DNA from 4 places in the Bradyrhizobium sp. AUGA SZCCT0431 genome. Region 3 is predicted to be linked to each of the others. Evidence: predicted binding sites of a transcription regulator. Region 3 holds the regulator's gene; each other region holds the start of a gene.

The links. The regulator LexA, encoded in region 3, represses DNA repair genes until DNA is damaged. The targets are predictions, from matches to a motif close to TGTTCNNNNTGTGTTCNG.
Region 1: a site for LexA is predicted at 3,589-3,606, ahead of JQ567_RS16695 (DNA recombination protein RmuC). Genes of this name have one in related genera too.
Region 2: a site for LexA is predicted at 4,494-4,511, ahead of dinB (DNA polymerase IV). Genes of this name have one in related genera too.
Region 4: a site for LexA is predicted at 2,936-2,953, ahead of uvrA (excinuclease ABC subunit UvrA). Genes of this name have one in related genera too.

Annotation. Positions count from the first base shown of each region.
Region 1 covers NZ_JAFCLR010000015.1:76,019-83,596, reverse strand. The annotation lists gene JQ567_RS16710 (hypothetical protein) at 1-238, shown strand, start outside; gene JQ567_RS16705 (AmpG family muropeptide MFS transporter) at 416-1,780, opposite strand; gene JQ567_RS16700 (GIY-YIG nuclease family protein) at 1,976-2,323, opposite strand; gene JQ567_RS16695 (DNA recombination protein RmuC) at 2,350-3,558, opposite strand; gene def (peptide deformylase) at 3,730-4,257, shown strand; gene fmt (methionyl-tRNA formyltransferase) at 4,439-5,371, shown strand; gene truA (tRNA pseudouridine(38-40) synthase TruA) at 5,371-6,108, shown strand; gene dapE (succinyl-diaminopimelate desuccinylase) at 6,172-7,338, opposite strand; gene JQ567_RS16670 (DUF805 domain-containing protein) at 7,355-7,578, opposite strand, start outside.
Region 2 covers NZ_JAFCLR010000025.1:14,086-21,663, forward strand. The annotation lists gene JQ567_RS23355 (patatin-like phospholipase family protein) at 1-413, opposite strand, end outside; gene JQ567_RS23360 (four-carbon acid sugar kinase family protein) at 825-2,108, shown strand; gene pdxA (4-hydroxythreonine-4-phosphate dehydrogenase PdxA) at 2,105-3,115, shown strand; gene JQ567_RS23370 (adenylate/guanylate cyclase domain-containing protein) at 3,244-4,443, shown strand; gene dinB (DNA polymerase IV) at 4,553-5,800, shown strand; gene JQ567_RS23380 (helix-turn-helix domain-containing protein) at 5,968-6,342, opposite strand; gene JQ567_RS23385 (DMT family transporter) at 6,501-7,427, shown strand; gene JQ567_RS23390 (hypothetical protein) at 7,511-7,578, opposite strand, start outside.
Region 3 covers NZ_JAFCLR010000002.1:156,047-163,624, reverse strand. The annotation lists gene JQ567_RS02525 (hypothetical protein) at 29-445, opposite strand; gene JQ567_RS02520 (hypothetical protein) at 585-824, opposite strand; gene lexA (transcriptional repressor LexA) at 1,098-1,805, opposite strand; gene glp (gephyrin-like molybdotransferase Glp) at 2,046-3,257, opposite strand; gene JQ567_RS02505 (YadA-like family protein) at 3,553-5,592, shown strand; gene JQ567_RS02500 (hypothetical protein) at 5,636-6,217, shown strand; gene JQ567_RS02495 (hypothetical protein) at 6,247-7,029, shown strand; gene JQ567_RS02490 (HAD-IA family hydrolase) at 7,055-7,578, opposite strand, start outside.
Region 4 covers NZ_JAFCLR010000009.1:183,741-191,318, reverse strand. The annotation lists gene uvrA (excinuclease ABC subunit UvrA) at 1-2,849, opposite strand, end outside; gene JQ567_RS11125 (outer membrane protein) at 3,146-3,901, opposite strand; gene JQ567_RS11120 (single-stranded DNA-binding protein) at 4,367-4,858, shown strand; gene JQ567_RS11115 (DUF2306 domain-containing protein) at 5,115-5,513, shown strand; gene gyrA (DNA gyrase subunit A) at 5,738-7,578, shown strand, end outside.

The DNA of each region.
Region 1 (7,578 bases), on a different contig from region 3:
CACCTATCAGCTGACCAGCGAGCCGCGCCGGCTGCCGCCGCCGAACGGGCTCTGCAATCTGGAGACCGGCCCCGAAACGTTCCAGCTCATCACCTCGAACGACGCGCAGGCCGCGCAACTGAAGAATTTCATCGGCAAGGAAATCTCGGTGAAGGTCGACGAAGTCGCCTGCGCGCAGGATGCCGGGCAGATGAGCGAAGCCGTGATCACCAAGTGGAGCGTCGTGACCAAGCATTAGTCGAAGTCACAACGTCGCTGTCATCGCCCGGCTCGACCGGGCGATCCAGTACGCCGCGGCCTATCGTTCAATTGTTGATGTCTCTGGAATACTGGGTCCCCGCCCCCCGTGCGCAATTGCGCACTCGGCGGGGACGACAACCGAGGTTGTTGACACAGCGTTCAACGCCCTTGCAGCCTAAACCTTCACCGGCCCCAGTTCATCGAAATGCCCGCGTCGCTGCAGCCACACCAGCAGGATCAGGCTCGGCACCGCGACCAGTACGGAGACCACGAAGAACAGCGGCCAGCCCGTCGCCTCGGCCACATAGCCCGAGCCGGAGGACAGATAGATGCGGCCGACTGACGCCAGCGCGGTGAGCAGCGCGTATTGCGTGGCGGTGTGCAGCGGGTTCTTGCATAGCGCAGAGAGATAGGCGACGAAGATCACCGTGCCGATCGCGCCGGTGAACGCTTCCACCGAGACGGCGACGGTCAGCGCCCATTGCTGCGGCCCGACCAGCGCCAGCCAGGTGAAGGTGAGATTGGACACCGCCTGCAGCAGGCCGCCGATCCACAGGCAGGTCACCAGCGAGGTGCCGCGCGCGAGGAAGCCGCCGGCGAAACCGCCGATCAGGGTCGCGGCCAGGCCGACGCCCTTGACGATGATGGCGTAGTCGTTGCGCGTAAAGCCGATGTCGATGATGAACGGCACTGTCATCGCGCCGGCGAAGGCGTCGGTGAACTTGAACAGCATCACGAACACCAGCACGACGATGGCATAGCGCTGGGTCAGGAACTCGCTGAAAGCGCCCATCGCGGCCTCGGCGATGCGGCTGACCGAAGGCTTTCCGCCTGCTGCGGCGTCAGCAATGCGGGACTGTTCCGGCTCCCGCGCGCACAGCACCGTGACGATGCCGATCAGCACCAGCGCCGCCATCGCCGCGAAACTCGCCATCCAGGCATCGAGCCGGTTCAGCCCGACATACTCGAAGCCGGTGACGAGAAACAGCGCACCGGCCGTGGACGCCACCATGCCGACGCGATAGGCCGCCACATAGGACGCCATGCCGGCGGCCTGTTCGTTCTCCGCAAGGCTTTCGACCCGGAACGCATCGACCACGATGTCCTGCGTTGCCGACGTCGTGGCGACCAGCAGGGCGCCGAGCGCCACGAAGAACGGCGAGCGTGCGGGATCGGTCAGCGCCAGTCCGAGGATCGCGGCCATCAGCAGCAGTTGGGTGAAGACCAGCCAGCCGCGCCGCCGCCCGAGCCAGCGCGTTAGCAGCGGAATGTTAAGGCCATCCACCAGCGGCGCCCACAGGAACTTGAGCGTGTAGGGCGTGCCGACCAGGGTGAACAGCCCGATGGTGCCGAGGCTGACGCCGTTCTCGCTGACCCATACCAGCAGCGTCGATCCCGACAGCGCCAGCGGCAGCCCGGACGAGAAGCCGAGCATCATCACGATCAGCACGCGCGGCTGCAGATAGACGGCAAGGCCATCGCGCCAGGTCGGCGCAGACGAGGGTGTTGCCGATGTCGAGGGGGCTTCGTTGGTGGTCATGAAGGGTTGTTAGCAGATTCGGCCGCCAAAAATGATACTGTCATCGCCCGGCCGAGCCACCCACCCGGCTGTCATCGTCCGCGAAGGCGGACGATCCAGTATTCCGCGAAGCCTCGGTTCTCCAACTATTTCCTCGTGCTACTGGATACCCCGCCTCCGCGGGGTATGACGGAGAATTGGATATAGCGGAGACATTCAAACGCCGGTTATGCTGGGGTAGAGATCATCCCAATTTGGATTGAGTTCTTCTATCAATCTGATTTTCCAGGCGCGATTCCATTTCTTCAGTAGCTTCTCGCGCTTGATCGCGTTTTCAGCGTCATCGAACTGCTCGAAATAGACCAGTTTGTCGACATCGTACTTCTTCGTGAATCCTTTGACCGACTTCAGGCGATGCTCGGCAACGCGACGAATCAGGTCGTTGGTGACGCCGACGTAAAGCGTCCCTCCGATGCGGCTGGCGAGGATATAGACGTAGAAGCTGCGGGGCCCATCGGCCGCCTCTGGGATACTGGGTCGCCCGGTCAAGCCGGGCGATGACACCGTTTGTGTAGCGCCTCCGTAGGCCCCTACTCCCCCGCCTGCAGCTTGCGTTGCAGGGGAAACAGCTCCGGTGCACCTGATTTGACGATGCGCGGGGCTTCAGCCGCTGGCTCGGACTTGCTGAAATCCAGTTCCTCGATCCGTCCGGCGCGCTTTTCGATCTTGTCGGCGGAAATCAGGATCTGGCGGACGTCCTCATTCACATCGCCAAAATGCTTTTGCAGCTTCAGCACGCGGTCGCGCAGTCGGCCGAGATCGTCGCCCAAATTAAGCACCTCGGTGCGGATCTGGTCGGCGGCGTCGCGCATCCGCGCGTCCTTGAGGATCTGCTGCATCACCTGGATCGCCAGCATCAGCAGCGACGGCGACACCAGCACGACGCGGGCGCGGTAGGCCTTCTGGATCACGTCGTCGAACCCGTCGTGAATTTCCGCGTAGACCGATTCCGACGGCACGAACATCAGCGCGGTGTCCTGGGTCTCGCCTGATATCAGATACTTCTCGGCGATGTCGTTGATGTGTCTCATCACGTCGGCGCGCAGGCGCTGGGTGGCGTATTTCTTTTCTTCGTCGGTGCGCGCGTCGTGCAGCGCGGTCATCGCTTCCAGCGGAAATTTCGCATCGATGCAGAGCGGGCGCTGGTCGGGCAGGAACACCACGCAGTCCGGCCGCTTGCCGGTCGAGAGCGTGTACTGGAATTCGTAGGCGCCCTTCGGCATGCCGTCCTGGACGATCGCTTCCATCCGCGCCTGGCCGAACGCGCCGCGCGACTGCTTGTTGGCGAGCACGTCGCGCAGTGTCGTGACCTGCGAGGTCAGGTCGGTGAGATTTTTATGCGCATTGTCGATGATGCCGAGCCGCTCATGCAGCACGCGCAAACTGTCCATGGTGTTGCGCGTGGTCGCTTCCATCGACTGGCCGACCCGGTGGGTCACCGAATCCAGCCGCTCGTTGACGGCGCGGGCCATCTCGGCCTGACGGCCGGCCAGCGCCTGTCCCATCGCATCGACCCGGCCGGTGGATTCGCTCTGCGCCCGCAGCATTTCGCTCAGGCGTTCCTCCAGCTCGTCGGCCCGGATCGCCTGCGCCATCGCGAGTTCCGCGCCGCGGCGGCCGGAGCGGGCAATCACGATGGCAATGGTCAGCAGCAGCACCAGCGCCAGCACGCCAAAGCCGATCAGCGCGTCGACGACACGAATCGGCAGGTCGCCGACCACAAAAAGAATCTCGTTCATGGCCTGCTTGTAGCCGATTCGCTGGTTAGCACGAACGAATAGGGAACATTTATGGTAAACAGATGCTTAATTTTCGTGGTTAACACCGCCTTAAAAATCATGGTTAAGGCCCCCTTAACCGGTTCCGCCGCGCATTGACCGCGGCAAACCGGCAGCTTAAATCGCCCCATCATGGCATTAAGAGAAATCATCATCCTGCCGGACAAACAGTTGCGGCTCGTCTCCAAACCCGTCGAGAAGGTGACGGCGGAGATCCGCAAGCTCGCCGACGACATGTTCGAGACCATGTACGACGCGCCCGGCATTGGCCTCGCCGCGATCCAGGTCGCGCAGCCGCTGCGGCTGATCACCATGGATCTGGCCAAGAAGACCGAGGACGGCGAGACCAGGCCGCAGCCGCGGGTCTTCATCAATCCGGAGATCATCTCCTCGTCCGAGGAACTGTCGGTGTATGAGGAAGGCTGTCTCTCGATCCCCGAATATTACGAGGCGGTGGAGCGGCCGGCGCAGGTGCGTGTGCGCTTCACCGATCTGGACGGCAAGGTGCACGAGGAGGACGCCGACGGCCTGTTCGCCACCTGCATCCAGCACGAAATCGATCACCTCAACGGCATCTTGTTCGTGGATTACTTGTCCAAGCTGAAGCGCGACCGTGTGCTGAAGAAGTTTACCAAGGCCGCGAAGAGGGCGGCGGAGTAGTTCGCAATTCGCTCCGCCTTCATGCCCGGCCTTGTGCCGGGCATCCACGTCTTTCTTTCTCGCCGCAGCAAAGACGTGGATGGCCGGGAGCGCAGACAAGTTTACGTAGTCTGCGCAAAGCAGACTACTATCGCCCTGCCATGACGAGTAGAATTAAATCGTCTCGGGATATCGTCACCACATGCCTCTTCGCTTGATCTTCATGGGCACGCCCGATTTCGCGGTGCCGACGCTGCTGGAGCTCGTGGCCCATGGCCATGACATCGCGGCCGTCTATACCCGCGCGCCGAAGCCGGCCGGGCGCGGCATGAAGCTGCAGGTAACGCCGGTCGAGCAGGAAGCGCGGCGGCTCGGCATAGCGGTTTTGACGCCGACCACATTGAAGACGCCGGACGCACTCGAAGCGTTTCGCGCGCACAACGCGGATGCCGCCGTCGTCGTCGCCTATGGCATGATCCTGCCGCAGGCGATCCTGGATGCGCCGCCGCTTGGCTGTTTCAACCTGCACGGCTCGCTGCTGCCGCGCTGGCGCGGCGCCGCCCCGATCAACCGCGCCATCATGCAAGGCGACGCCGAGTCCGGCGTGATGGTGATGAAGATGGACGTCGGCCTCGACACCGGCGACGTCGCGATGGCCGAGCGCCTTCCTATTTCGGACACGATGACCGCGGCCGATCTGCACGACGCGCTGGCCCCATTGGGTGCCGACCTGATGGTGCGCGCGATGGGCGGGCTGGAACGCGGCGGTCTGCAATTGCGCAAGCAAAGCGAGCAGGGCGTGACGTACGCCGCCAAGATCGAGAAGGCCGAGGCGCGGATCGACTGGAAGAGACCTGCGCGCGAGGTGCTGCGGCACATCCACGGGCTGTCGCCGTTTCCCGGCGCCTGGTGCGAGGCCGCGCTCGACGGCGAAGCGGCGCGTATCAAAATCCTGCGCTGCGAGCCGGCCAAGGGCGTGGGCGCGCCGGGTGACGTGCTCGACGAGCATCTGACGATCGCCTGCGGCGACGGTGCGATCAAAATTCTCGAATTGCAGCGCGCCGGCAAGGCGCCGATGAAATCAGCGGATTTTCTGCGCGGCACGCCGCTCAAGCCGCCGGCGCGGCTCGGCTGATGCCCCGCTACAAGCTCATCATCGAGTATGACGGCAGCCCCTTCAGCGGCTGGCAGATCCAGGACAACGCCCCAACGGTGCAAGGCGCGCTGGAAACCGCGGTCAAGGCGATCTGCGGCGAACAGGTTCGCGTGCACGGCGCGGGGCGCACCGATGCCGGCGTCCATGCGCTGGGGCAGGTCGCCCATTGCGATATCCAAAAACCGTTTCCGCCGGGTCGCTTGCGCGACGGGTTGAACGCGCACCTGCGGCCGCATCCGATCGGCGTGCTCAGCGCCGAGATCGTAGCCGACGATTTCGAGGCGCGGTTTTCAGCCATGAAGCGGCATTACCGCTATCGCATCACCAACCACCGCGCCAATCTCGCGCTCGATATCGGCCGCACCTGGCGGGTGCCACGGCGTCTCGACACCGACGCGATGCACAACGCCGCGCAGCGGCTGCTCGGCAAGCATGACTTCACGACGTTCCGCGACACCGAGTGCCAGGCGAAATCGCCGGAGAAGACGCTCGACCAGCTCGACGTCATCAGAGACGGCGATGCGGTTGCCATCGTGACCTCGGCGCGCTCGTTCCTGCACAGCCAGGTGCGCTCGATGGTGGGATCATTGGTCTGGGTCGGCGAAGGCCGCTGGAGCGCCGACGATCTCGCCGCCGCCCTCGCCGCCCGCAACCGCGCCGCCTGCGGCCCCGTCGCGCCGCCGGACGGACTATATCTGGTACGCGTGGATTATTAGGGCCCCCATCCATACTTTGCATGGGGTTGTTTTCGATGTTTTTTGTTTAGCGAAGCGACGCCATCACGCAAAATACCGGTCCAGCACGCCCCGATACACCTTCGTAAGCTTCTCCAGATCCGACACCGGCGTGCGCTCGTCGACCTGGTGCATGGTCTGGCCGACCAGTCCGAATTCGATCACCGGGCAATAGCTCGAAATGAAGCGCGCGTCCGAGGTGCCGCCGGAGGTCGACAGTTCCGGCTTGCGTCCCGTCACCTCTTCGATCGCACTGACGGCAAGGTCGGTGAAGGCGCCGGGTTTTGTCACGAACACGTTGGAGTTCGAGGGCTCCCATTTGATGTGCGCGCGGATGCGGTTGCCGCAGGCTTTCGCCAGTCTCTCATCGACCAGCGCCCGCAGCGTTTCCTGCGTGTGGTTGTCGTTGAAGCGGATGTTGAATTTCGCGCGTGCCTGTCCGGGGATGACGTTGCTCGCGGTGTTGCCGACATCGACGGAGGTGAATTCGAGGTTGGAGGCCTGGAACTGGGCGCTGCCGTGGTCGAGCGGCTCGTCGCTCAGCGCCACGATCAGCCGCGAAATATCCGGCACCGGGTTGGCCGCGCGATGCGGATAGGCGACGTGACCCTGCACGCCGTCGACGAACAGCGTGCCGGATTGCGAGCCGCGACGGCCGACCTTGATGCAATCGCCGAGCACCTCGACATTCGAGGGTTCGCCGAGCACGCAATGGTCGAATTTCTCGCCGCGCTCGGCGCACCACTTCAGCAGCTTGATGGTGCCGTTGACGGAAATGTCTTCCTCGTCACCGGTGATCAGGAACGAGATCGACCCTTTGCCATCTTCCCGCGGCTTGCCGTCATTGTCCGCGAGATATTGCAGCACCGCCGCGACGCTGCAGGCGATACCGCCCTTCATGTCGACCGCGCCGCGGCCGTAGAGAAAGCCGTCCTTGATGTCGCCCGAGAATGCGCCATGGCTCCATGCCGCTTCGTCGCCGGCGGGCACCACGTCGGTATGGCCGGCGAAGGTGATGTGCGGGGCACGATCGCCGATGCGGGCATAGAGATTGTCGATGTCTGATGTGCCGGGCTCACTGAAGGTGACGCGATGCACCTCGAAGCCGGCGGCCTTCAGGAGGTTTTCGAGAACACCGAGCGCGCCGGCATCGGCCGGGGTGACGGAAGGGCAGCGGACGAGGTCGCGGGTAATGGAAACGGCATCATTCATACCCCGGCTTAACACGTCATACCGGCGGCGGGCCAGCCTTGTGCGGCACCATCTCGATCTCGCTTTGCTGGTCCCAAGGCGGCCGCGTATCGATCGGCGCCAGCGGGTCGGCGCCGAACCGGTTGGTCCCGGTGGTGCCCTTGAGGAAAAGCAGTTCGATGAAACCCCAGATGCAGAAAACGAACGAGACGAGCCCGACAAACATCATGGCATAGGAATCGCCCAGCCGATCCGCGAATT
Region 2 (7,578 bases), on a different contig from region 3:
GCATTGAACGGGTTCGGTGCGTCGAGAAGGCTCTCGGCGATGCCGCTGGTGTAGAGCTCACGCAAGGTCGCGTCATGGCCGGGACCGAGAAACGCGAATGGCGCGATGAGCGCGCCGGTGCTGACACCCGACACGATCGAGAACGAGGGACGGCTGCCGGTCTCGGTCCAGCCGATAAGCACACCGGCGCCATAGGCGCCGTCGGCCCCGCCACCGGATAACGCAAGGTAGGTGCGGGGTCCGCGCAGCATGGCCTGTGCGGGATATTGCCGGAATGTGGCGGCGGGCTCGTCGGCGTAGCGGCGCAAATCCGTCAGATCGAGGACGCGCGCGGAGGATGCCTCCGCAACACTGTGCGGCGTCCTCGGCAGCGACGAACATCCGGCGGTGAGAAGGCTGAGCGCTGAAACCATGGCCAAGGCTACGGATGTCCGAAGACCGATGCAGTTCATGACATTTCCGGATTGGAAGTGAGCGCTCAGGGGCAACCCGCCGCGTATCGGGAGTCGCTTCGCCATTCGGCCCATCGGGATGCGGCGACCATTCGCTCCGTCAGGCGCCGGCGATTGCTGGACGGCGGCGGCTCTCGCCGCTCCGGCCTGGACCGGATTCCGTCACACGCATCCGGACGCACCGCCGGAAAAAGGGCCGTTTTGACGCCATAAGACACATCCGAACCAATCAAGTGAGTAATCACTTACTAAAGTTGGCTGACTGAAAAGTCAATAGCGGATCATGTATACGGTATCAAAATACCTTAACGGATTGGTGAAAGGATTCAGCCTGCGCACTGCAGCAGACGGCAAATAGGGTAGGGTCTGGGAGTGACCAAGCATATCACCGACCGCGCAAGGATGGCCCGTCACTGGCTGATCCTTGCAGACGATCTGACCGGAGCCGCCGACTGCGCCATTGCGTTCGGCAGGATGGGGCGTGAGGCGGTCGTGACGTGGGGTGACGCCACAAAGCCGTCGCATCGCCAGGCAGCTGTTTGGGCTCATGACGTCGCAAGCCGCGGCCTTTCGTCCGAAGCCGCGGTGGCGCGCCATCTCGGCGTGCTGGCGCGCTTGCCGATGTCCGAACGTGCGCTGTTCAAGAAGATCGATTCAACGTTGCGAGGACAGCCCGCGGCGGAACTGGCCGCGACGCTTGCCCATCTGAAGTCAGGGGCCGAGCGGATATTTGGCGTGCTGGCACCAGCCTTTCCGGCAACCGGCCGCACCACCGTCGATGGCCGGGTCCTCGTTCACGGCGCGGCCTTGGAAGAAACCGAGCTGTGGCGGCGCGATCACACCTATCCAAATGCCGATCTCGTCGACATTCTCGCGGCCGCCGGAATTTGCAGCGAGAAGGTCACGCTTGCCGCTGTGCGTGGGGGCGATCTCGGAGCCAGGTTCGCAACGATGGCGGATCGGTCGGCCACCGTGGTTGCCATCTGTGACGCCGAGACCGAGAATGATCTGGCCCTGATCGCGGAGGCGGGGCTGCATGCATCGCCTGCGAGCGTCTTCATCGGCAGCGCGGGTCTTGCGCATGCGCTGGCGAATCTGGAGGGACGTGGCGGCAGCGAAGCGCTGCGTATTCCCGCCAGCAAGTTCGGAACGCTCACCGTCGTCGGTTCGCTCGCCGCTGCCTCCCGTGTCGCGGCACGCCGCTTGAGGGAGACGGGAACCGCCGCATATTTTCCGGTCGAATTGAAAGCCCTGGCTGGAAATGATGTCGATCGCGCGGAACTTGCTTCCGGAGTGATGGCGCGTCTCGCTGATGGTGGCGATGCTCTCGTCGAGATATCGCTGAACGATTCTCCAAACATGTCGGTAGGGCCGCTTCTGGCCCACAATCTCGCGACAGCGCTGCAAGTCGCCGCGCCCGTGATCGGTGCGATTGCGGCAACGGGCGGCGAAACCGCGGCAGCGCTCTTGTCGGGCCTTGGCGTCAACGCTATCCGTCTTGCCGACGAGATCGAACCCGGCGTGTCGCTCGGCCTCACGCTGGGCCCGCTGTCCGTTCCTGTCGTCACCAAGGCGGGCGCATTCGGCGACGAGGATAGTCTTGTACGCATCAACGAGCGCCTTCACGCCGTTCGAACCAGAGGAAGTTTTGCATGAGCCGCCCGACGATTGCGATCACGATGGGCGATCCCGCCGGCATCGGGCCCGAAGTGATCATGAAGGCGCTGGCCCAGGAGGCGACGCGGGCGATCTGCAATCCGCTCGTGATCGGCGACGCCAACCGGCTGCGCAAGGCAGGCCGGCTTGTCGGCGCGTCGGTTGCGGTCGATGCACTCGGCGATGCCAAGCAGGCGGACTTTGCCGCAAGCGCCGTGCAATGCCTGGACCTGAAACTGGTGCCGGACGATTTGCCGTTCGGCCAGGTGTCGGCAGCAGCAGGTGAGGTCGCCTATCGCTGCATCGAAAAGGCCGTCGAGGTGGTGCAGGCAGGCGGCGCGCAGGCGATCTGCACTGCGCCGCTGTCGAAGGAAGCTCTTCACGCAGCCGGCCACAAATTTCCGGGTCACACCGAATTGCTGGCGCATCTCACCGGAACGCCCGAAGTCTCGATGATGCTGGTGTCATCGAAGCTCCGCGTCATCCACGTCACCACGCATATCGGTCTACTCGATGCGATCGAGAAGATCGAGCCCGGCCTCGTCGAACGCGTGATCTCGCGCGGACACGGCGTACTGGTACGCGCCGGCATCGCCAATCCAAGAATTGGTGTTTGTGCGATCAATCCGCATGCCGGCGAAAACGGGTTGTTCGGCCGCGGCGAGGAAGCGGCGAAGATCGCGCCCGCGATTGACGCCTGCCAGCGCCGTGGCTGGGATGTACGCGGCCCGCTGCCGGCGGACACGCTGTTCTTCCTGGCTGGCCGCGGCGATTACGACATGGTGGTTGCCATGTACCACGATCAGGGTCACGGCCCCATCAAGGTACTCGGGCTGGAAGCGGGTGTTAACATCACGGTCGGCCTGCCCATGATCCGGACCTCGGTCGATCACGGCACGGCTTTCGACATTGCGGGCAAGGGTATCGCGGATGAGCGCAGCCTGATCGAGGCGCTGCGGCAGGCGGCCGATCTGGCGCCGGACGCGGATCTCCGCGATCGTGTGTGACTAAGTATGGGTGTTTAATCCGGCGCTCCTGATCGCGCAGGCAAATTGCGGAGGCTCCATTGACGTCGTCGAGCGGGGACACGACATATCCCCGCACTGTCGATCCACGTCACCGCTCAGGAGAAAATATGGACGCGCCGCCTAATATCGATCCCGTCACAGCGCATCCTGACGGTGACGTCGTGCACTGGCTGACCAACGGCACGCGCGATCAGCGCTTCATCGACAATATTTTCGGTGAGCTTTGTGTCCGGCTCCAGCAAGCCGGCATTCCCGTCAAACGGGCGTCGCTTCATATCCTGATCCACCATCCGCAATGGCTTGGCGCCCGGATCAGGTGGGAAGACGGGATGCGCGAGGCCGAGATTGCGAGAGTGGACTACGATGTTCAGGAGCGATCCGAATATATCGGCAGTCCTGCCAACGAAATCCATGACGGTGTCACCGAGGTACGCGAAAATCTCGAGCGCGATCCCTCGCTGGGCCGCAAGCACGCCGTCTATGACGAGATGCGGGCGAAAGGCCTGACCGACTATGTGGCGTGGCCGCTCTATCATACGCTCGGCAAGCGGCACATCGTGACCTTCGCAACCGACCGGTCCGGCGGTTTCGACGCCGCGCATATCGCAGGCCTGTTGAAACTGTTGCCGGTGCTGGCGCTGGTCAGCGAAATCCGGGTCAAGAACCGGCTGGCGCGTACGCTACTGGAAACCTATGTCGGATCGCATGCCGGCGAGCTCATTCTGGCGGGCGCCACCAGGCGCGGAACCGGGACCACGGTACGCGCCGCCATCATGATCTGCGACTTGCGTGATTTCACCCGGATCTCCGACAACTGGCCGCGCGATGACGTCATTGATCTCCTGAACGGCTATTTCGACGCGATGTCGGAGCCGATCGCGCGGCATGGCGGCGAAATACTGAAATTCATCGGCGACGGTCTGCTCGCCATTTTTCCGCTCAGCCAGCCCTCGGCCTGTGCAAATCTGCTGCATGCCGTGACTGAGGCCCGTCAGGCCATGACGGCGCTGAACGAAAAGAACAGCGAAACCGGCCGTGCGCCGCTGAACTACGGCATCGGCGTCCACGTCGGCGACGTCATGTACGGCAATATCGGGTCGCGCAGCCGGCTCGACTTCACGGTTATCGGTCCGGCGGTCAACATGGCTTCGCGTCTTGAAGCCCTCACCAAACAATTAGGGAAAACGGTGCTGCTGTCCCGCGCGTTCGCCGACTCTGTCGAAGGCGATTTCGATCTCGAGCGCGTCGGTGAACATCCGGTGCGCGGCTTCAATGACCCGATCGAGCTGTTTGCGTATCACGGCTGAATGCCCGATCTACGCCCGCGCGTCTCCGATCGCTTGACACAAGGCGTTCTTGTTCTCATTATGTTCTCTCTGCGAGAACCTCGTCGAAACGTCATGGGCGAACGGTCGGATGGCAACGACAGCCACCATCCTCCATGCGGACCTGGATGCTTTCTATGCCTCGGTAGAGCAGCTGCTTGATCCATCGCTGCGCGGCAAACCCATTGCCGTCGGTGGTGGGGTTGTGCTTGCCGCGTCTTACGAAGCCAAGGCCTTCGGTGTCCGCGGCGGCATGCCCGGACGGCAAGCGTGCGAACTCTGTCCGCACCTCATTTTTGTCAGCGGGCATTTCAGGGAATACCAACGGCTGGGCGATGCCGCCATCAAGGTGATCGGCGATTTCACGCCCCTCGTCGAGCGGATCTCCATCGACGAGGCCTTTGCCGACGTCGCGGGCTGCACCCATCTGTTCGGTCCGCCTGCCGAAATCGCGATGGCCATCCGCCAACGCGTGCGCGCGGAGCTTGGCCTTCCGATCTCGGTCGGTGTCGCGCGCACCAAGCATCTGGCGAAAATTGCTTCGCAAGTGGCCAAACCCGATGGGCTCGTCGTTGTCGATCCCGATACGGAGCTCAGATTCCTTCACCACCTGCCGGTCGAGCTGATGTGGGGCGTGGGTCCGGCGACGCGGACACGGCTGGCCGAAATCGGCGTGCTCACGATCGGGCAACTGGCAGCGACACCGGGATGTTCGCTCAAGCGGGTGCTTGGTTCCGCGGCAGGGACGAAACTCGCGTCGCTGGCGTGGAATCGTGATCCACGGGAAATCAAGACTCACCGCCGGGCTCGATCGGCAGGAGCGCAATCGGCGCTTGGCAGGAAACCCGCCGAAGAGCGGGTTGTTCGATCCACCTTGCTTCACCTTGCTGACCGAATCGGCAGCCGGCTGCGCGCCAAGTCCAGGCCTGGGCGGACCGTGACGGTCCGCGTTCGCTTCGCCAATCTGAACTCAGTCACGCGTTCGGTCACGCTCGACGCGCCGGTCTCCGCGACCCTGATTCTGGCCGAGGTCGCCGAGGAGCTGGTGCGCGCTGTCCTCGCCGATCATCCTCACGAGAAAACCATTTCGCTCCTGGCGATTTCCGTATCGCATCTTGGAGAGCAGCGGGATGTGGAGCTCGAGCTCCCGCTCGGACTTGACGATGAAGCACGCCGCCCCGGCACCAAAAGAGGCATGGCACGTGGGGCGGCTGACCATGCGGTCGATAAAATCCGCGATCGCTTCGGATGGGATTCGATCGGCTACGGATCGGTGGCGCTGGGCGTCTCTTCTTCCGTTCCCGACGCGTTTCGCAAACTCGCCGAAAAGGACCTGTGAACTTCCTCCTCAATACGAAAGCGTTGCCGGGAGCGATCCAGCGACAGATCGAACTAGAGCGTTTTCCAGCGAAGTGGATACCGGTTCGCGTCAAGAAAACGCGTCAAAACAAGAATCTAGAGCTCCGTTCCGATTCCATCGGAACGGAAAAGGCTCTAGTCGCGCGCTTAAAGCCCGGTTCGCGCTTTCCAGCTCTTGCCTGATTTCGGGTCGTAGCGCCCCCCACCGAGGTGCTCGTGGCCCCAATTCATGATCTGCAGCAGGACGGGCTCCAGGCGCTTTCCTTCGTCGGTCAGCTGATAGGCGTATCGGACAGGGTTTTGCTGGTAGGGCTCGCGTTTCACCAGGCCCCATTCCGCAAGCCGCTTGAGCCGTTCGGAGAGAATGTTGGACGGGACGCGTTCAGCGCTGTCCTGCAGCGCCTGAAAGGTCTGCTTGCCGTGCCACATCAGGTCACGAACGATGAGCAGGGTCCACTTGTCGCCCACGACTTCCAGCGCACGCGCGATGGAGCATGTCGATCGGAAGTCATGTTTTGCCATGGCGAACGTGCCCGCTTTTCCAGCACCGAACCTGCCCGGAACGGTGTCCCTCGACAATTTATCAGACCGACTTGCATTTTTAAAGTGTCATGGCTAGTGTAACTTTCGATTTTAAAGTGACTGGCTGCCGCCGGGCGGCTGATCGAGGTGGCGACGTCATGAACAGAATCGTACTCGCCCATGCTGCCGCGGCGGCAGCGGCCTTGATCGCAGGGGCTGCCGTCGTTGCCACGCGCTCCGTCATTGGAGAGATCGACCCGATCTCGCTGGTCTTCTACCGCTATCTGATCTCGATCGCCTGCTTTGCGCCGTTTCTGCTGGCGATGTGGCCGCGCGGCGGCCTTGCGCTATCCGAGTGTGCAAAGATCGCCGGGTTCGGGATTCTGTTCTTTGTGCTTTTTCCCTGGGCCTTCAATGCATCGCTCCAGTACGTGCCGGCCGCGCGTGGCGCGGTTGGTCTGGCGACGATACCGATCCAGACCCTGATCGTCGCAGCTGCCTTCGGCCGAGAGAAGCTGACCACCGCGAAGGTGGCAGGTGTCGTGCTGGCGTTTTCAGGCATCGCCGTGGCGTTTGGCACCGCTGCATTCGGGCGGGGAAATACCGATTACATGGTCGGAGACGCCCTGATGCTCCTGAGCGTCTTCTGCGCCGCCATCTACTCCGTTTTCAGCCGCGCAACCCTGATGCGCCACGGGCCGATTTTCGTCACGGCATTGGCGATGGCATTCGCCGTCGCTGTCTTGTTGCCGGTTGTTGGTCTCCAGCAAGGCAGCGCTGCTCTGCCGGCGCTCAGTACAAAAGGATGGATCGCGGTGGTGTTTCTTGGCACAGTTGCCGGTGTTCTGCAGTTTTCGCTTTTCATGTGGGCATTGCGCTGGCTGCCGCCGACGACAACCGTGTTGTACCTGACGCTCAATCCGATCACGGCGATGGCGCTGGGCATCGCGATGCTCGGCGAATCGCTGACGGTGGAGCTGGTCGCCGGTATGGCCCTCGTTCTCGTCGGGATCCTGGTTGGCACCGGTGTCGTCTCGGCCAACAGGAATTGGGCCCGGCAGACGTCGTCGGGCCCGGCCCGCTAGAGGAACACCTCGGTTCGGGATGTCCGCTTGGTCCTGCCCAATCGACCGGGTCCAGATCGGACCCGGCCTTCGGAGATCCACCCTCAAGCGTATCGTGTCGGCGCAGGGCCGCTCACCGGCATTTTGATGAAGTCCTTGTAGGGCATGTGAA
Region 3 (7,578 bases):
CGGCGGGTCGCGACCGGCGGCGCGGAATTCAACCGGTGGAAAGCGGTGTCGCCGTGTCCGCCTTCGTTGTTGTGCGCTCGGGAATCGGATGCACCACCGGCAATTGCAGCACCGTGACGCGCTGACCCTCGCAAAGCTGCGTCACCAGCACATGGCTCCCATCGGGAAATTCGATCGCGTCGTGGTGACGTTCCCTGATGTGCGGATCAATGGTGTTGAACTTGCCGACGCGGAAACCGATCGTCCGCGTCCAGATCCAGCGATTGTCGTATTTGACGTCTTGCGCGAAGGCCAGTTCGGTCCCGGGCAGCATGCAGACCGCGACTGCGGGGTCGCGTTCGCTGGCAAAGCCGCGGGTCGAGGTGCCGCGGAAGGTGGTCGATATCAGTGTCTCGCCGACCTCAGCGGGACGCGTCGCCATCGCGTGCAAACTATAGTCACACATCGGATCGCTCCCTCGTAAGAGATAGAGACCCGTGCCTCCCTCGAGGCGCTGGCCTCTATCAGAGTGGACTTGAGCAAAGTCTATTCCTGTTCTGGACATTTGTGCGACCGAAAGGCCGGCGTGCCCGATCACAAACGCGCTACGGCGGCTGCGGATCTTCGGGCATCGGCGGCAGCGGCAGTTCGAAGGCGCCGAGATGGAATTGCTCCCTTCCGTCGTCGGCAATCCCGGGCAGCGCGACCAGCGTGAACGCAGCTTCCGGATATTGCTGCCAGATCGCAAGATCTTCCGCCGTCACCGTCAGCCAGCCGAACCGGAGCATGTAGCGGCCCGGCTCGGTCACGAGTCCCGCCCTCTGCCAGGTGATCTTGGTGATCATATTGCTGACCACGTCTCGCCCCCCGGTTTTTGCGTCTTCGAGTCGAAGAAAACGCGTCAAACCACCATCCTCGCACGCACAGTTTTTGCCGCATTCTGGGCAATTGTGGGACGCGTGGCCCCATCGTTCTCCGTCAGGGCCGGGTACAGCCGTCCGAGGGACGGCGTCGCTTCCGCTCGCCTATGCCCGGCCATCCACGCGAAGGCGGCATGGCCGGCATGACGACTTCGGATAAGGAGTGACGCCACTGACGCCCGCGGAAGCGGGCCGCCCTCAGTACTTCCGGTACAGCCCGATCAGCTTGCCCTGAATCCGGACCCGGTTCGGCGGCAGGATGCGGACTTCATAGGAAGTGTTGGCGGGCTCCAGCGCGATCGAAGCGCCGCGGCGGCGGAAGCGTTTCAGGGTGGCTTCCTCCTCGTCGATCAGCGCCACGACGATATCGCCGGTGTCGGCGGTCTCGTTGCGCTGGATCAGCGCCATGTCGCCGTCGAGAATGCCGGCGTCCACCATGGAATCGCCGCGTACTTCGAGCGCGTAATGTTCGCCGGAGCCGAGCATGTCAGGCGGTACGCTGATGGTGTGGCTGCGGGTCTGCAGCGCCTCGATCGGCGTACCGGCGGCGATCCGGCCCATCACGGGAACGGCGACCGGACGGTTGCCGTCGTCCTCGGCGGGCGCGCTGGCGGCGCGGACCTTGCCGAGCGTGCCTTCGATGACGCTGGGGGTGAAGCCGCGGCGGCCGTTGCCGTTACCGGCTCCCGCAAGTTCGGGCAGCTTGATGACTTCGATGGCGCGGGCGCGGTTGGGCAGGCGGCGGATGAACCCGCGCTCTTCCAGGGCGGTGATGAGGCGGTGGATGCCGGACTTGGAGCGGAGGTCGAGCGCATCCTTCATTTCGTCGAAGGAGGGCGGCACGCCGGCTTCCTTGAGCCGTTCGTTGATGAAACGCAGAAGTTCATACTGTTTGCGCGTAAGCATCTCGAGCAATCCCCCGGTTGGCGCGTCGTAATTCGTGGTCGTTCAGTTTCGCGGTTCTTCAGTTTCGCGGTTCTCAGTTGCGAGTGCGGTCTCAAATTCGGAAGTCCAAAACTCCCGTTTGTAGACACCAGATCTCGAAACAAATCATGAACGGACACTATATGTTCGATACATGTTCCGCAACCACTTAATTTCAGGTGAACGCGCGCCGACTTCGCCCGAACAGGCCGTCGCCATGCGTCATTCCGGCAGGCGCAGGAACTCGCATGGCGCGCCTTTCGGCAGCGCCGGCGCAAACGGCGGACGTATCAAAAGCGCCCGTGCCGCAGCGAGATTTCCAAGCAGCGACGAATCCTGGTGGCTCACCGGCACCGCGATCAACGCACCGTCTTCGCGCGGCTCGAGCCGTGCGCGCAAATAGTCTTCGCGCTGGTCGTTGGCGGGAAGATCGCGGCCGAGCAGGGCGGTCTCACGCACGTGATGGATGGTTTTTCGGCCCGACAGCGCGCGAATCAGCGGCACCAGAAACAGGAAGCCGCAGACATAGGACGAGACCGGATTGCCGGGCAGGCCGATCACCCGCATCGCCCCGAGGCGCCCGTGCATCATCGGCTTGCCCGGCCGCATCGCGATGCGCCAGAACGCCATGGCGACGCCCTCGGCCTCCAGCGAGCGCTTGACGAGGTCGTGGTCGCCGACCGAGGCTCCGCCCATCGTAATCAGGATGTCGGCGCCCGATGCGCGGGCGCAGCGGATGCCCTCCGTGGTCGCCTCGACCGTGTCGGCGGCGATGCCGAAATCGACGGTCTCGGCGCCCTCGGCCCGCGCCAGCGCGCGCAGCGCGTAGCCGTTGGAGTAGACGATCTGACCGGGGCCCGGGATCGAGCCCGGCATCACGAGCTCGTCGCCGGTGGCGAGCACCGCCACTTTGGGGCGGCGATGCACGGCGAGTTCCGGATAGTTCATGCCGGCGGCGAGCGACAGATCGCGTTCGGTGAGGCGGCTTCCCCTGGTGAGCAGCACATCGCCCTCGCGGAAATCGGCGCCGGCGGCGCGGATATGCCGTCCCGGTTTGGCGGTTTCCGTGATCGTGATGTAGTCGCCGCTGGCGGCCGTGTCTTCCTGGATGATGACGGCGTCGGCGCCATCAGGGATCACCCCGCCGGTGAAAATCCTGACCGCTTCGCCCGGGGCCACCTTGCGTTCGAACGGGCGGCCCGCCGCGACCTCGCCGATCACCTTCAGCCGCGCGGAGAGATCGGCGGCGTCTGCCGATCGCACCGCATAGCCGTCCATCGCCGACATTGCCTGCGGCGGTTGCGTGCGGAGTGCGGCAAGGTCGCGCGCGAGCACGCGATGCCAGGCGGTGTCGAGTGCGACCATTTCCTCGGGCAAGGGATCGGCGCCCGCAAGGATCGCGGCCAGCGCATCAACAACCGGCATCAGGGCCACGGCAGTTTCTCCTCGATCGCGATCCAATCTGGATTCGGCCTGGGGAGCGATCGTGGGCGCTTTCATAACGGAGAGCGGTGGCGGAGGCAAAAGCGCGCCATCTTGTTGCTGAACGGCAACATCGTTCCGCAATCGCTCATGACATCAGGCGGATACCGCCGTGGACCGCGCCAGCGATTTGTTCACGTCTGCGATTCGGTTAGGGTTCCCTCGGATTGGGGTGTGGGCAGGCAAAGTTTTGGTCAGCCACGGGCTGGCTTGCACGAGCCGGTTTCGCGCGAATGCGGAGCGGACGATGACGGCGGCGATAGCGACGGCAACGGTTTCGGTATCCCCGCGCGGTGTGTTTTTTCCATCCGACCGCCGGGCGAGCCTGCTGGCGAGCAGCATGCTCTGCGGCGGGACCATGCGCAGCCTCGCGGCGGCAGCCGGGATGATGACTGTGCTCGGCGTCTCCCCGGCGTTCGCGCAATGCTACTCCACCGCGACAGGGCTGGCGGGAGACTGCACGGCCGCCGTTCCGACCGGCGCCGCCGCCACGGCCATCGGCTTCGGTGCCAACGCGAACGGAATCTTCGCGACCGCGTACGGGAACGGCGCGACCGCGAACGGCATCGCTGCGACCGCGACGGGTTCGAACAGCAACGCCACCGGCGATCACGCGACGGCGACCGGGCAGGACAGCGTCGCGAACGGCGGCGGGGCTACCGTAACCGGTCAGAACGCCAATGCCACCGGCAACTTTGCAACTGCAACCGGTCAGAACAGCCGTGCGATTGGCAATTTGGCAACGGCCACCGGTAACGGCGGATTCGCGAACGGCGATTTCGCTGCCGCCACAGGTGCGTTCAGCGCTGCGAATGGCACCAACGCGACCGCAACGGGCACGCAAAGCAGCGCCAGTGGGGACTTCGCGACGGCGACCGGCAGCAACGCCATCGCGAACGGCGCGCAGTCGACGGCGACCGGGTACAACAGCCAGGCGAACGGCGGTCAAGCCACGGCAACGGGCATGGCCAGTCAGGCCAATGGCGGTCAAGCCACTGCGACCGGCACCGGCAGTGTTGCGAACGGCGCTGCCGCGACCGCGACCGGCATGGGCAGCTTTGCCAACGGCGATCAGGCCTCCGCGACGGGCGTAAGCAGCCATGCCAACGGCCTGCAAACGACCGCGACCGGCTACGCCAGCACCGCGAACGGCGCCCAGGCAACCGCGACCGGGGTGTTCAGCGCCGCCAACGGTAACTTCGCGACGGCAACGGGCACCGGCGCCACCGCCACCGGCGACTTCGCCACCGCGACCGGCGGCTCCAGCACCGCGACCGGGGCCTTTGCCACCACCGCCGGGGCCTTTAGTTCGGCAATTGGCGCGGGCGCGACCGCGACCGGCACGAGCGCTTTCGCCAACGGCACCAACGCGACCGCGACCGGTCAAAGCAGCCGGGCAAACGGCGTCAGCGCGACCGCAACCGGGCAGGGCAGCATTGCCAACGGCGCCACCGCGAGCGCCTTCGGTCAAGGCAGCAACGCCACCGGTGCTTCGACCACCGCGATCGGCCAGGCCAGCCTCGCCAGCGCAACCGGAGCTACCGCGGTGGGCGCCAGTGCGCGCGCAACCGCGACCGGCGCGGTCGCCGTCGGCAACAATGCCGCCGCTACCGGCACCAACGCCATCGCGATCGGCAATGGCGCGGTTGCGACCGGTTCGGTCGCGGTCGGTGCGTTGGCCTCCGCCGCCAACGGCGGCGCGGCGTTCGGTGACGGCGCGGTCGCAACGGGAACGAATTCGACCGCGCTCGGCCCGAACAGCCAGGCGCTCGCGGCCAACTCGGTTGCGATCGGCAACGGCGCATCCACCAGCGTCGCCAACCAGGTCTCGATCGGCACCACCTCGAACACCTACCGGATGTCCGGCATCACGTCGGCGGCCAGCCTTGCGGCGCAAACCGGCCCGATCTCGTACGTGACGACGGACGCCGCCGGCCATCTGGCCGTGTCGAGCTTCAACGCACCGGATATTTCCGGTCTGCAGAACAATGTTGCAGCACTGCAGGGCAACGTCGCGGTCCTGCAGGGCGACGTCGCGACCCTGCAGACGCAGATGAGGCAGGCGTTCGAGGGCACCGCGGTCGCGATCGCGATGGGAGGCTCTGCGCTGCCGTCGGACAAGAAATTCGCGATTTCAACCAACTGGGGCACGTTCCGCGGGCAGAATGCCATGAGTCTGGGAGCTCAAATGCGGCTGAGCGACTATGTGGTCCTCAATGGCGGCGTTGCCGCCGGCTTTGCGCAAGGCGGCGTTGGCGGTCGCGCCGGACTGACGGTCGCGTGGTGACAACAAGGTGGTGACCGCAAAACATCATCGCTGGCGGGGTCTGATGATTGCGACCGTCATGGCGGCAAGCGTCTCCGCCGGTCATGCGCAAGCACCCGCGCAAGCGCCGAAACCGGCGCAGATCGACCGCAATGGCGTGCTGATGCTGGTCCGCTCGACGCTGCTGGCGCTCGACCAGGCCAACAAGACCGGCAATTACACCGTGCTGCGCGACATCGGCGCGCCCGGCTTTCAATCCAACTCGGCAGCGCGGCTCGGCGAGATCTTCGCCAAGCTGCGCAACGACAATCTCGATCTCTCCGGCGTCGCCGTGATCGATCCGCAGCTCAATCTGCTGCCGCAGATCGAGGCCAACGGGCTGCTGCATATGGCGGGCTTCTTTCCCTCGGTGCCGAGCCAGGTCAATTTCGATCTGTCATTCGCGCCGGTGAACGGGCAGTGGCGGCTGTTCGGCATATCGGTGTCGATCGGGCAGAGCGGGCCCGTCGCGCCGATGCCCGAACCGCCCGTTGCGCAAAAGCAGCCCGCTGCAAATGCCGCGAAACAGCCTGCGCCGGCAAAGTCCGCGCCCGCGATCAAGCTCGCGCCGGCGGACAACAAGCCGGCTGACCAGCAGCCCAGATAGCCCGGCCCGAATCCAGCGAGCGACGTAAAATGCTACCCGACGAGGCCTTGAGATCGATGAAGGTGATGTTCGCGACCCCGTGCTACATCTCGGCGGTCAGCATGCACTACGTCACCAGCATCTTTGAGCTCACCCATCACTGCAACCGGTTCGGATTGCAGTGCATCCTGCACATGCATTCGGAAAGCCTGATCACCCGCGCGCGCAACAACATGGTGCGCAAGTTCCTGTCCGACGAGACGCTGACCCATCTGTTCTGGATCGACTCCGACATCACCTTTACGCCGCAATCGGTCTGTCGCCTGCTGCTGATCGACCGCGATGTCACCGCCGGCGTCTATCCGATGAAGAATTTTAATTGGCCCGCCGCCGGCCTGCCGGCAGGCACGACGCGGGCACAATTCGAAGACCGCCATACCGAATATCCATTCAATCCGATCGGCCATGGCGCCGAGCGGGTCAGCTCCTATGCCGACGCCGACGGTTTCGTCGAGGTCGCGGAAGCGCCGACCGGCTTCATGTGCATCAAGCGCGATGTCTTCACGCGGATGATGGAGAAGTACCCAGAGCTGAAATACACGCCGGACGGGCCGCCGGGCCACCCCGAGGCACATCTGCACTGGCTGTTCTTCGACTGCATGGTCGATCCCGATTCCGGCCGCTACCTGTCGGAGGATTACGCGTTCTGCCGGCGCTGGATCGACATCGGCGGCAAGGTCTGGGTCGACCTGCAGTGCAAGCTGATGCATCTGGGGCAGCACAATTTCCGCGGCGACCTCGCCGAGAGCCTGCGTCTCCAGGGCCGGTGGTGATTTGCCGCGAGGGCAGACGTCGTTGCTAGATCCCGAGCGCGGCCAGCGCCTTTGCGACGTCGTCCGGCCCTGTCACATGCACCGCGGTCAGGCCGCGCGCCCGCGCGCCGTCGATGTTCGCGACGGAATCGTCGAAGAACACGATGCGGGAGGCGGGAACACCGATCGCCTTGACGACATGATCATAGGCCGCCGCGTCGGGCTTTCGAAGCCCGATCGTCGATGACAGGTAGATTTCGCGGAAATGGCCGAGCACGCCGGCATAGGCCTGGCTGAAATGCACGACATGCGCGTTATTGGTGTTGGAGAAGGCATAAAGCGGCAGGCGTTGTCCGGCGCGCGCCAGCGATACGGCGATATCGGGCATTTCGCCGGCGAAGATCGCGTTCCAGCCTTCCAGGAACTGGGCGTCCGATATGCCGATGCCGAGCGAGGTGCGCAGGCCTGCAAAGAATTCGGCGTCGCTGATCTCGCCCCGCTCGTGGCGATGCCAGGCGTCATTGGGCGAGAACCGCTCGACCAGGTGTGCGGGCTCGCAGCCGGCATGGC
Region 4 (7,578 bases), on a different contig from region 3:
CCGCCTTCGGGGCCGAGGTCGATGACCCAGTCGGCGGTCTTGATGACTTCGAGGTTGTGCTCGATCACGACGACTGTATTTCCCTGCGAGACCAGCTCGTGCAGCACTTCCAGCAGTTTGGCGACGTCGTGGAAGTGAAGGCCCGTGGTGGGCTCGTCCAGGATGTAGAGCGTGCGTCCCGTCGCGCGCTTTGACAGTTCTTTTGCCAATTTGACGCGCTGGGCTTCGCCGCCGGAGAGCGTCGTGGCCTGCTGGCCGACATGGATATAGTCGAGGCCGACGCGGTGCAGGGTTTTGAAAGTTTCGCGGACGCGCGGGACCGCCTTGAAGAACTCGGCGGCTTCTTCCACGGTCATGTCGAGCACGTCGGCGATGCTCTTGCCCTTGAACAGGACTTCCAAGGTCTCGCGGTTGTAGCGCTTGCCCTTGCAGGCGTCGCAGGTGACGTAGACGTCGGGCAGGAAGTGCATCTCGATCTTGATGACGCCGTCGCCCTGGCAGGCCTCGCAGCGGCCGCCCTTGACGTTGAAGGAGAAGCGCCCGGGCTCGTAGCCGCGCGCCTTGGCTTCGGGCAGGCCGGCGAACCATTCACGGATCGGCGTGAAGGCGCCGGTATAGGTCGCGGGGTTGGAACGCGGGGTGCGGCCGATCGGCGACTGGTCGATGTCGATAATCTTGTCGATATGCTCCAGCCCCTCGATGCGGTCGTGGGGCGCGGCGCCTTCGCTGGCGTTGTTGAGTTTTCGGGCGATGGCCTTGTAGAGCGTGTCGATCAAGAGCGTCGACTTGCCGCCGCCGGAGACGCCGGTCACGCAGGTGAACAGGCCGAGCGGAATTTCCGCCGAGACGTTTTTCAGATTGTTGCCGCGGGCGTTGATGACCTTGATGGTGCGGCGATGGTTCGGCGGCTTGCGCTCGGGGATCGCCACCGACAATTCGCCGGTGAGGTATTTGCCGGTCAGCGACTTCGGATTGGCCATGACCTCGGCGGGCGTGCCTTGCGCGACGATGTGGCCGCCATGCATGCCGGCGCCGGGGCCGATGTCGAGCACGAAGTCGGCAAGGCGGATGGCGTCCTCGTCATGCTCGACCACGATCACGGTATTGCCGAGGTCGCGCAGCCGCTTCAGCGTCTCCAACAGCCGCGCATTGTCGCGCTGGTGCAGACCAATAGAAGGTTCATCCAGCACATAGAGCACGCCGGTCAGACCCGAGCCGATCTGGGAGGCGAGGCGGATGCGCTGGCTTTCGCCGCCGCTGAGCGTGCCGGACGAACGCGACAGCGTCAGATAATTGAGGCCGACGTCGAGCAGGAACGACAGCCGCTCGCGGATCTCCTTCAGCACGCGGATGGCGATCTCGTTCTGCTGGGCGTTGAGCGCCTTGGGCACGCTCTCGAACCATTCGCCGGCGCGGCGCACCGAGAGTTCGCTGATCTCGCCGATATGCTTGCCGCCGATCTTGACGCAGAGCGCCTCCGGCTTCAGCCGGTAGCCGTGGCAGCCCTCGCAGGGGATGTCGGAGAAATATTTTGCCAGTTCCTCGCGCGCCCATTCACTTTCGGTCTCGCGAAAGCGGCGATTAAGGTTGGTGATGACGCCCTCGAACGGTTTCTTGGTGTCGTAGGAACGCACCCCGTCCTCATAGGAGAACTTGATCTCGTCGTCGCCGGAGCCGTGCAGGATCGCGGCCTGCGTCTTCTTCGGCAGGTCCTTCCACTTGGTGTCGAGCGTGAATTTGTAGAACTTGCCGAGCGCGGTCAGCGTCTGGATGTAATAGGGCGAGGACGATTTGGACCAGGGCGCGATCGCGCCCTTGCGCAAGGTCAGCTCCTTGTCGGGGATGACGAGGTCCTCGTCGATATGCTGCTCGACGCCAAGGCCGCCGCAGGCCGGGCAGGCGCCATAGGGGTTGTTGAACGAGAACAGCCGGGGCTCGATCTCGGGAATGGTGAAGCCGGACACCGGGCAGGCGAATTTTTCGGAGAACAGAATCCGTTCCGGTCCGCTCTTGTCGTGGATCTTTGCGGTCTTCTTGTCGGACTTCTTTTCGGACTTCTTTTCGTCGTCGGTGCTGCCTGCGGGCGCATCGGCGTATTCGATCACCGCGAGGCCCTCGGCGAGCTTTAGCGCAGTCTCAAAACTTTCGGCGAGGCGCTGGCCGATATCGGGGCGTACCACGATGCGGTCGACCACGACGTCGATGTCGTGCGGGAATTTCTTGTCGAGCGTCGGCGCCTCGGCGAGCTCATAGAAGCTGCCGTCGATCTTGACGCGCTGAAAGCCCTTCTTGAGGTACTCGGCGAGCTCCTTCTTGTATTCGCCCTTGCGGCCACGCGCGACCGGCGCCAGCAGATAGAGCCGTGTGCCTTCAGGCAGCGCCAGCACGCGGTCGACCATCTGCGACACCAGCTGGCTCTCGATCGGCAGGCCCGTGGCGGGCGAATAGGGCACGCCGACGCGCGCCCAGAGCAGGCGCATGTAGTCGTAGATCTCGGTGACGGTGCCGACGGTCGAGCGCGGGTTCTTCGACGTCGTCTTCTGCTCGATCGAGATCGCCGGCGACAGGCCGTCGATCTGGTCGACGTCGGGCTTCTGCATCATCTCGAGGAACTGGCGCGCATAGGCGGAGAGCGACTCGACGTAGCGTCGCTGGCCCTCGGCATAGATGGTGTCGAAGGCGAGCGAGGATTTGCCGGAACCGGACAGACCGGTGAACACCGCAAGCTTGTCGCGGGGAATCTCGACGTCGATGTTTTTCAGATTGTGCTCGCGCGCGCCGCGGATCGTTATCGCGCGCGTTCCCGAGCCGGCGTTGGTTTGGCGCTTCGCCCTCAGCACTTCATCCATATCGGCATTTCCAGGCGCGTGGAGGCGCGCCACGTTGGGCGCGCATGGCCTGGGGAAAACCGGGCCGGGCGCCGATGGCAGAAAGCTGGAACGTAGGAAGAACGGGCCGGGATTTCCAGTGCTCGCAGCGAGCCATCAACGGTTTGTTTTGCAATGAGTTGCCATGGGATCGCAATGGCAGCAGATGGCAGCGGAGCCGTGGGCGGAACCAATGCGCTCAAACAAAAAGGCCACCTCAAAACAAAAAGGCCGGCGCGAGGCCGGCCTTTTCATCAAATCTTTTGGTGCAGCGAAGCTCAGTACTTCGCAATCACCGGGCCACCCCAACGATAGTTGACGCGCACGGTCACGAGATCGACGTCCTGACGGATGCGTTCGCTGAAGGTGCCGCCAGCCACATTGGTGAAGGTGGCGGTTCGGTTCCCCATGAACAGATGATCGTATTCGACGGCGGCCGACCAGTTCGGGGCGAAGCCGTATTCGAGGCCGACACCGACCACACCACCCCAGCGATTGTCATCGTTGGACGAGGCGATCAGAGCGTTGCCGACGGTGGCATTGACGCGATAGCGATCGGCGGTCACGGCTGCACCGCCCTTGACGTAAAGCAGGACGTTGTTGGCGGCGTAACCGACCTGACCGGTGAGCAGGCCGAACGCGTCGACCTTCGACCGGATGGTCGTTCCCGCGCCAAAGCCCACGGGTCCAAGGCTCACGCTGCTGCCGCTGAAGTCGGCCCAGTTGCCCTGTCCTTCGACGCCGAACACCCACGTGCCGGCCTGCCAGCGATAACCGATCTGGCCACCGGCGGTGCCGCCGCTTGCATCGTGGCAACCTTCGCTGGCAACGAACACGCCCGCGCCATTCAAGGCGTCCCAGCACTTGTGGCTCGTACCCCAGCCGCCATTGGCGCCGATGTAGAAGCCGCTCCAGTCGTAAATGGCCACGACCATCGGGGGCGCCTTGGTGTAGGGACGCGCAGCGAGGTCAGCCGCAGCAGCAGGAGCGGCAAAGGCAACGAGAGCAACAGTACCAAGCAAAAACTTCTTCATTTCAAATAGTCCCCAGTCCGTTGTCCGCTTCCCGTTGGTCCCGAAGCGTTTTCGTCCAAGACGCGAGCGCCGCGCCGTTGGATAAACCCATACGCCAATTCGACCGGAAATGCCGTCTCCGAAATGCAACACTCGCAGGAGAAGTGCCGGCCCTTCAAGGTAATGATTTGTTTATAATATCCGCCGCGCAGCTCCGGGTGGGCGCGGCGTCCGGCACGGAACACCGGCAAGGTGTGGATGACCTGAGGTTGCGCAGAACAAAACTGGAACAATGCCGCGGGCAATGCTATATGTGGATAACCGCTGCTTTGCCGAGGGATCGCTAAGTCGGGGCGGCCATCGGGCGTATAGGGTCGTCTCAAATGTCCCTGATGTGGATGAGGCGGCCAATCGGGCGGCCCGTGCCGGCCGATTGCAGCGGTCGCGCAGCAGTTTTTTGGTACCGATTTTGAGTGGAGAGCGACGATGGCGGGAAGCGTGAACAAGGTGATCCTGGTCGGAAACCTCGGCAAGGATCCGGAAATCCGGCGGACACAGGACGGGCGGCCGATCGCCAATCTGAGCATCGCGACCTCGGAAACCTGGCGCGACAAGGGTACCGGCGAGCGCAAGGAAAAGACCGAGTGGCACCGCGTCGTGATCTTCAATGAAGGGCTCTGCAAGGTCGCCGAGCAGTACCTGAAGAAGGGCGCCAAGGTTTATATCGAGGGCGCGCTGCAGACCCGCAAATGGACCGACCAGAGCGGGGTCGAGAAATACTCGACCGAAGTGGTGCTGCAGGGCTTCAATTCGACCCTGACCATGCTCGACGGCCGCTCCGGCGGCGGGGGCGGCAGTTTTGGCTCCGACGATTCCAGCGGCGATTTTGGCGGCGGCCAGGCCACTTCCGCGCCGCGCCGCGCGGTGGCCGCCGGCGCCGGGCGCAACAACGACATGGACGACGATATCCCGTTCTGATCGGGGCCTGTCAGGCCAACCGGGTTTGCGAGCCGCCGAAAAAGCAGCGGTTCGCGCAAGCTCGCTTGGCTCGTGTATATTCTTAAAGATCGGATCCAACGGATTGATTCTACGAGCACATGATTGTGCGTCGCAGCATTTTGACTCGCACCTATGTTAATGATATTTACATTAGGACATTGATTTAACGTTTTTCGTCTCGCGTTCGGCGATCAGGCGGGCCGTCGCCGGATGGAGCCTTGGGGGAGCGTCCGTCATGAGCCTCGCGCCGCTGCTGGATGCCGCCCCCGCGATCCCGCTTCATGCCTTTGCGGCGATGGCGGCGTTCGCTCTGGGCGTCGTCCAGTTCGCGGCCCCGAAGGGAACGCTGCCGCACCGGACGCTTGGCTGGATCTGGGTTGGCCTGATGGCCGTGGTCGCGATCTCCTCGTTCTGGATTCACGAGATCAGGCTGCTGGGTCCCTGGAGCCCGATCCATCTGCTGTCGATCTTCACGCCGATCATGCTGGTGCTCGGCGTGTGGTACGCGCGCCGGCACAAGGTCCGCGGCCACAAGATCACGATGATCTCGATCTTTGCGGGCGCGCTGGTTGTTGCCGGGCTGTTTACCTTCGTTCCCGGGCGGATCATGCATGCGGTGGTTTTCGGCCAGTAGGCGAAACGAACAACACCGGTTTCGACCAGCATATTTGGTCCCGGAGACGGCCGTATCGGGGGCCCGGAAATGGCTGGCGCGATGACTTGCCTGAAGGGCGCCGCGGGTCCTGTAAGTCCATGAAAAAACGAAGGGAAAAACAGCTGGCCGGGAGCGCCTTGGGGTGGTTAAAAGCCCCCCGATACGCTATATGATTCCCAGCCTAGAACTGACCGGATTCCCCTTTGTCTGACAACGATGAGAACAAGCCCGGCGAGCCGCCGGCGCCTTCCGATATTCGTCCCGTTTCCATTCTGGACGAGATGAAGCGCTCCTACCTCGATTACGCCATGAGCGTGATCGTGGCGCGTGCGCTGCCGGATGCCCGCGACGGCCTCAAGCCCGTGCACCGCCGCATTCTGTACTCGATGTACGAGCAGGGGCACACGCCGGACAAGAAATACGTCAAATCCGCGCGCGTCGTCGGTGACGTGATCGGTAAGTATCATCCGCACGGCGACCAGTCGATTTACGACGCGATGGTCCGGATGGCGCAGGAATTCTCCATGCGCGTGCCGCTGATCGACGGGCAGGGGAACTTCGGCTCGGTCGACGGCGATCCCCCGGCGGCCTACCGCTATACCGAAGCGCGCCTGACGAAATCGGCGCTCGCCGTGCTCGGCGACATCGACAAGGACACCGTCGACTTCCAGGCCAACTACGACAATTCGGAGCGGGAGCCGTCGGTTCTGCCGGCCAAGTTCCCGAACCTCCTCGTCAACGGCGCCGGCGGCATCGCCGTCGGCATGGCGACCAATATCCCCCCGCACAATCTCGGCGAAGTCATCGACGCCTGCACGGCGCTGATCGACAACCCCGCGCTCGGGATTGACGACCTCATCAACATCGTACCCGGCCCCGATTTTCCGACCGGCGGCATCATCCTCGGCCGCCAGGGCATCCGTTCGGCCTATCACCTCGGCCGCGGCTCGATCATGATGCGCGGCAAGGTCGCGATCGACACCATCCGCAAGGATCGCGAAGCGATCATCATCACCGAAATTCCCTACCAGGTGAACAAGGCCACCATGGTGGAGCGCATCGGCGAACTGGTGCGCGAGAAGAAGATCGAGGGCGTATCCGACCTGCGCGATGAATCGTCCCGCGAGGGCCTGCGCGTCGTCGTGGAACTGAAACGTGAAGCGGTGCCGGATGTCGTTCTGAACCAGCTCTATCGTTTCACGCCGCTGCAATCGAATTTCCCGGCCAACATGCTGGCGCTGGATTCCGGCCGCCCGCTGACCATGAACCTGAAGGACCTGCTGACGCTGTTCATCGCGTTCCGCGAGCAGGTCATCACGCGCCGCACCAAGTTCCTGCTCAACAAGGCCCGCGACCGCGCCCATATCCTGGTCGGACTGGCCATCGCCGTCGCAAATATCGACGAGATCATTCGCGTGATCCGCGCTTCGCCGGATCCCACCACCGCCCGCGACAGCCTGATGGCGCGGGACTGGCCGGCGCGGGATGTCGAGGCGATGATCACGCTGATCGACGATCCTCGGCACCGGATGGCGGCCGATGGTACCGCGCGGCTGTCGTTCGAGCAGGCCAAGGCCATTCTCGACCTCCGCCTGCAGCGCCTGACTGCGCTGGGCCGCGAGGAGATTTCCGAAGAGCTCGACAAGCTCGCACTGGAGATCGCCGACTATCTCGAGATTCTGCGCTCGCGTGCGCGGGTGCAGGCCATCGTCAAGGCCGAACTCGCAGAGGTGAAGGCCGATTTCGCCACCCCGCGCAAAACCGTCATCATGGAGCAGGAAGACGAGGTCGAGGACGAGGACCTGATCCAGCGCGAAGACATGGTGGTCACGGTCTCGCATGCCGGCTACGTCAAGCGCGTGCCGCTGTCGGCCTACCGGGCGCAGCGCCGCGGCGGCAAGGGCCGCGCGGGCATGCAGACCCGCGACGAGGATTTTGTCAGCCGGCTGTTCGTGGCCTCGACGCATACGCCGGTGCTGTTCTTCTCCTCGCGCGGCCAGGTCTACAAGGAAAAGGTCTGGCGGCTGCCGATGGCGGCGCCGAA